DNA from 2 places in the Paenibacillus sp. NPDC058071 genome. Region 1 is predicted to be linked to the other one. Evidence: predicted binding sites of a transcription regulator. Region 1 holds the regulator's gene; the other holds the start of a gene.
What was found. The regulator LexA, encoded in region 1, represses DNA repair genes until DNA is damaged. The targets are predictions, from matches to a motif close to CGAACATATGTTCG.
Positions count from the first base shown of each region.

Region 1 (3,123 bases):
GCCAGCATGAAATTGACTTTAAATATGCGGACGCCATCAAAGCGGCCGACCAGATTCAAACCTTTAAGCTGGTTGTAAAAACAATTGCGAGACAGCATGGCCTTCATGCGACGTTCATGCCTAAACCGCTGTTTGGCGTTAACGGCTCCGGCATGCACTGCCACCAATCGCTGTTCCAAGGCAACACGAACGTATTCTACGACGAGAGCGATCGCTTAGGTCTGAGTACGACGGCTCGTTACTATATGGCAGGTATTTTGCAGCATGCTCGCGCAATGGCGGCAATCACGAACCCGACGATCAACTCTTACAAGCGTCTGGTGCCTGGCTATGAAGCTCCGTGTTATGTTGCATGGTCCGCAAGCAACCGCTCGCCGATGATCCGTATTCCGGCTTCACGCGGTCTTAGCACTCGCGTCGAAGTTCGTAACCCGGACCCTGCGGCGAACCCTTACCTGGCACTCGCGGTTATGCTGAAAGCCGGACTCGACGGCATTCAGAACAAAACGCCGCTGCCGGCTCCAATCGACCGCAACATCTACATCATGTCGGAAGAAGAGCGTATTGAATCCGGCGTACCAAGCTTGCCGGCAGACCTGAAGGAAGCGCTCGACGAGTTGCTCCGCAGCGAAGTCATCTGCGACGCGTTGGGCGACCACGCGCTGGCGCATTTCTACGAGCTGAAGGAAATTGAATGGGATATGTATAAGACGCAAGTTCACCAATGGGAACGCGATCAATATTTGACGCTGTACTAATAGGTATGAGAGGGCCGTCCAGCAATGGACGGCCCTCTTTAATTGATGAGAATGTTCATCCGTTCTGGAAAGAAGCCCACCATCGATGACGACACCGATGGTGGGCTTCCGTATACTTTGCAAACAAAAAGCCGCTCAAGATGATCGCCTCTACTAGGCGTCTTCAGAGCGGCTTCTTACTTCATACGATACAAGGCGGATTAATGGAAGTCTCGGAATAAACCGACGACTTTTCCCAAAATAGTGACGTTCTTCAGCCGGATCGGCTCCATCGTGGCGTTCTCCGGTTGCAGGCGGATATGGTCTTTCTCACGGTAAAACGTCTTGACGGTCGCTTCGTCTTCTTCCGTCATCGCAACAACGATGTCGCCGTTGTTAGCAGACTGCTGCTGCCGAACGATTACATAGTCGCCGTTGTGGATGCCGGCTTCAATCATACTCTCGCCGATGACGTTCAGAATAAAGACGTCGTCATCCCCGACGAAGTGGGAAGGGAGAGGGAAGTACTCGTCGATGTTCTCCGTTGCAGTGATCGGAACGCCGGCCGTTACTTTGCCGACAACCGGAACTTGCGCGACTGCTGGGCGGATAATTCCGTCGACGTCTTCTTGGTCCAATATTTCAATTGCGCGCGGCTTGGTAGGATCGCGGCGGATGAGCCCTTTCTTCTCCAGTCGGTCCAAATGGCCATGGACGGTGGAGCTTGAAGCGAGCCCGACTGCTTCGCCGATCTCGCGGACGGACGGCGGATATCCTTTATCCTTGACTTCATTCTTTATAAATTCAAGAATCGCCTGTTGACGGTTGGAAATCTTCGACAAAGATATCACTCCATTAATATATTTGTAGAAAATTATAACATAGAACCGGAGTTCGCACAAACATAAGTTCTTGAGCACAAAAGTTCGCATTCGCTATTGACGGCAAACGTTTGTTCGTGTAATCTGAAAACAGAACAAACGTTTGGGGTGTTGGTCGATATGTTAATGAATCCTTCCTTCTACAAGTCGATACATACGAAAGAAGACGCCGGTTGGTCGCCGAGACGGAGAACTATGCAACTATCCGTTAACCGCAGAGCTGCCAAGCTGATCGTGGCGCTAGCTTTTTTTATACTATTATTCACTAGTTTTTTGATTGTAGGTACGAACGCTTCAACTGAACCTGCTGCCGTCTCCGCAGGAGAGCAGATCGTTATCGTTGGAACGGGCGATACACTGTGGGAGATTGCGAAGCTGCATATGGACGATTCGAAGGATATCCGGTACAACGTGTTCCAGTTGAAGGAACGCAACGGTCTCTCATCGGTCAATTTACATCCGGGGCAACAGCTTATTGTCCCGCAGTAATCTTAAAAGTCTTTTTCATAGCGGAACCAAACGTCAGCCTTCGGGCAGAAATTTGGCGGGTAGATTGCAAAAGAACAGGAAGAGGAACGCAATTGCGGCAGCATCGCGTTCCTCTTCCTGTTCTTTTCTTTATATTATCTATCAAAGTCAAGTCTGTGCAGATCGAATTATTTAAATGCGGATCAAACTTAAAATCAGTGCTTGACGGAAAAGTGGAGTAAAACGAAGGGGCAGAGGGATTCTGGAGAAACGAAGGTAGTTGCATCATGAACACTCGAATTGATAGAGCGCAACATTAATATAGAACAAACATTCGCAAAACAATTAAATAATTAATATGATTAAATACAGCATGGCCTTAATATGCCCGCCTCGCCTTGACAACAGCCTCTGCGAAATGTCAAAGTAGATAAAAGGTATTACTTTTGGACAGCAAGCGAGGTGAACGTGCAATGGGACAATTAATTACGCGAATTAATGAGCTTTCGCGCAAACATAAAACGGAAGGCTTAACGCCGGAAGAGACCGTCGAGCGAGACGAGCTTCGTAAAAAGTACTTGGAAAACTTCCGCAGCAATTTCCGTCAGCAGTTGGATAATATCGAGTTTGTGGACGAGCCGCAAGAGAAGAAGCAATAATTGTCGTATAAACAGTACAAAGGCATCATTTTCACTACTAACTTTTAGACCATTAACAAGTATATAGGCGAAGCTACATCTGCCGAGTATTGAACTTTCCGCGCTTCTCTCCCGATGCGCGTTATGGCGCCGAAGGCGCTTTTCGTAAGAACGCAGCACAATGGCGGTGATAGCATAACTCATCGCCTAGCTGAATTGCATATTATTTAGGAGGAATTCGATTGTCTTCACGCAGTTGGGAACGAAAAGTCCGCAAAAATCAGAGCCAATTGGTTAAAGCGCGCAAAAAGCAAGGAATTAAAGCCCCTCTTCCGGGAGCGGCGAAAGAGGATCGTTATCGCGGCAGAAGCATCGCCGCCCCGATTTTGCTCATTCTTT
Region 1 covers NZ_JBHVSK010000001.1:103,757-106,879, forward strand. The annotation lists gene glnA (type I glutamate--ammonia ligase) at 1-758, shown strand, start outside; gene lexA (transcriptional repressor LexA) at 959-1,579, opposite strand; gene ACFVTB_RS00435 (LysM peptidoglycan-binding domain-containing protein) at 1,739-2,107, shown strand; gene ACFVTB_RS00440 (DUF896 domain-containing protein) at 2,560-2,745, shown strand; gene ACFVTB_RS00445 (hypothetical protein) at 2,967-3,123, shown strand, end outside.

Region 2 (3,123 bases), on a different contig from region 1:
CAGCGGCCGTTTCCTTCCAGTTTTTTGCTCATTTATAATGCCCCCCAATTTTGACGCTGCGTTCGCGGGCCTGAGCCGCATCGAGCAGAGAGGAAGCCCGCAGTATCGCGGTCGTTCCAAATTTGTTTCGAATGGCGTCCGTCATGCGCTCCAATCTTCGTTCCTTTTCCCGGTTGCCAAACAGCGTCAGCTGGTACTGATCGTCGGGAACGAGCCGCGACAGCGTCACGCCGAGCTTACGCACGGGAAGACGGTCCCAATGGGCGTAAAACAACGTTTTCGCCGCAGCGTATACTTCCTTCGCGATGTTCGTCGGATCGGGAACCGTCATTTGCCGGAAAAAGCCGGTCGGCTGGCTGAAATCGGCTCCTTGCGCTCCAGCCGCTACCACATGCCCCATATAGCCCTTAGCCCGGCTGCGACGGCATACCTCCTCGCTCAGCTCCAGCAGCACGACGTCAATCTCGCGCGGCTCGGAATAATCGCGCGGCAGCGTCATCTGATGGCCGACCGCCTGCTGGGCGTCGTGCGTGCTCGGCTTGACGGGACTCGGATCGATGCCGTTCGCCGTCTGCCAGAACAGCTCCGCTTGAATGTCGCTGTTTCGTCCCATGCGGGCGCGCATACGGCGCTTTAAATCAGCGAGCGGCATACGGCCGAGATCGCCGATCGTATCGATGCCCATTCGATGGAAATGAGCGGTCATGCGCGAGCCGACGCCGAACATCGCTTGAATCGGCTGCGGCCAAAGCACCCGTTCCACATCCAGCTTCCGTAAGGTGAAAATGCCGCTCTCGCTTTTTTTCGCCCAAATGTCTGTCGCCATCTTCGCTAAAATCTTGTTCGAGCCGATGCCTACCCGCGACCATACACCGGTGTACAGCAGAATTCTCGTCTGAATTTGGACCGCAATCTCCTCGGGCGCGCCAAAGTAAGGAATGGAGCCGGTGACGTCGAGAAATTGCTCGTCGATAGAAAAGGGCTCGACTAGATCGGTGTATTTGCCGAAAATGCCGCTGATGAGCAGAGATACGTCGATGTAGTTTTGCATGCGGGGACGGATGATGACGAGCTCCGGGCATTTGCCGAGCGCCTCGCCGAGCGATTCGGCGGTCTTGACGCCGCGGCTCTTCGCGATCGGGCAGGCGGCTAGAATGATGCCGGAACGGCGCGAAGGATCACCGGCGACGGCGACCGGAGCGTCCTTATGCTCGGGATGCGCCGCCTTCTCGACCGAGGCGTAAAACGATTGGCCGTCGATCAGCATAATGGTTCGTTCTTGCATAAGTTCACCTTCGATGCGAAAGTATGTTCGTATCCTTATTATATACCGAATGTATGTTCTGTATGCAAGGGATAAATGCAGGTAATTTCAGACAGGGGGCTAAACACGCGAAAAGAATATAATTAAACATGAGCGAGCATTTAAAGCAATAGATCCGTATATCTAGTAGCTGGCATTCGTACATCCTTCTAGTGTGCCTCTGGCAAGTTGCTTTAGAAGAAGGAGTAAACAGTATTGCTAATCCTTCCATTAAATGGACGTGGAGGGGTTTATCATTATTACATGGTTCTTCATCAAAATCAGTTCTTGACAAAGAAAAAGAGAGTAGCGGAAGAACCCTCTGACCTGCAGCGATTCCCCTCGCTTCAAGTCAAGCACTGATTTCGGTTTTGAGCCTATTACATTAAATAAACAAGGTTGTAAATACAATGAAAATCAAATTAAATTTAATGATTATGGTGATTATACTCTTGCTGCTGGCTGGTTGTTCACAGAATAACTCCACTTATCCTAGCTCCGTAATTGTCAATGACAAAGTATACGGAATTTCTGTGAGTGAAGTGTCAGCTGATAAAGTTGGGGAAAAACTCGGTAAAGTTCTTAAGAACCGTCAACCCATGCCAAAAGAAAATTGGGAATCAAACAATGATAAAAGCAGAACGGATATTGGAAGAGCCTTAATAAGATTTGGAGGGCGTAGCAAGCCACTTGGTGATAATAGGGGAAAATATTCATATAGGACATTCCGAATGGGAGCTAAATTCCATTCAGAATGTCCTTTTTATAAGTTTAACATTCATTTTACCGAATACGACCCGTTAGTTAACACTACTAGACAATTGTCCTTTTTTCGAATTGCGAGGATCTCTAAAATAAAAATCAAATAAGGCAAGCGAATGGAGGTGAGAAGAAATCGAGCAGAAGCGAATTAGAGAATTTACCGCTACGGTTTATGTCTTGAATGAAGAGCACAACGCATTATTGTTTATGCGGAGGCGAAAACCGCCGTTTGTGGGGTGCTTTTTTCCGCCAGGCGGGCACTTGGAGTCGAACGAAACACCGGATGAAGCGGCTGTCAGAGAGGTGCTAGAAGAGACAGGCTATTCGATTCGGCTGTTGTCGGCACAAGAAGACAGTCATCCAGAGCCTGGTGTAATCCCCTTGGCTTTCCCGATCAACATTCAGCTCGAACGTATCGATGATCAGCATGACCATATCGATTACATCTATGTTGGAGAAGTTCTTCGCAGAGAGCGAACGGAAGTCGGGGAGGAGTGGATGTGGTTTGATGACGCCCAATTAGATGAAAAGTCGGTGCCAGCAGCTATTCGGGAAGTCGCCAAGCGAGTCTTGCAAGACCACAAGCACTAGGGGAATACTAGCTGTAAAAAGGTAATTGGAGGCTGCAAATGGACAAGTCAGTCCTGCTCAACATGATGAACAACTACAGATGGCTGCATGAAATGCTGGAGCACATGCCGCCGGACCTGTTTGTCCATTGGGAGCTATGGCGCTATTATCCGGAAGAGCTGGTATGCGAGCAAGGAGAGCATCCTGATGTCTTCTATATCGTTATAGAGGGGCACTTGAAAGTAGAGCACATTCTGGATGACGGTACGGTCCTTATTATCGCCTATCTTTATCCGGGTCAGATGATCAGTGATATCGAAATTGCCTTAATGACGCCGTACGTCTGCCGCATTACAGCTGAGACCCAGGCTTCTACGCTTGTGTTGAAAAAGGAAATTTATCAAAAATGGCTGCTGGCGGATAACCACTTCTTGCTGTACTTGACGAAACAGTTGGCCGGGAAGCTGTATGAGACGGTGCGCAAATCG
Region 2 covers NZ_JBHVSK010000025.1:4,232-7,354, forward strand. The annotation lists gene ACFVTB_RS26215 (YhjD family protein) at 1-32, opposite strand, end outside; gene ACFVTB_RS26220 (DNA polymerase IV) at 29-1,285, opposite strand; gene ACFVTB_RS26225 (putative periplasmic lipoprotein) at 1,714-2,172, shown strand; gene ACFVTB_RS26230 (NUDIX domain-containing protein) at 2,213-2,656, shown strand; gene ACFVTB_RS26235 (Crp/Fnr family transcriptional regulator) at 2,695-3,123, shown strand, end outside.
Region 2: the regulator LexA is predicted to act here: its motif matches at 1,302-1,315, upstream of ACFVTB_RS26220 (DNA polymerase IV).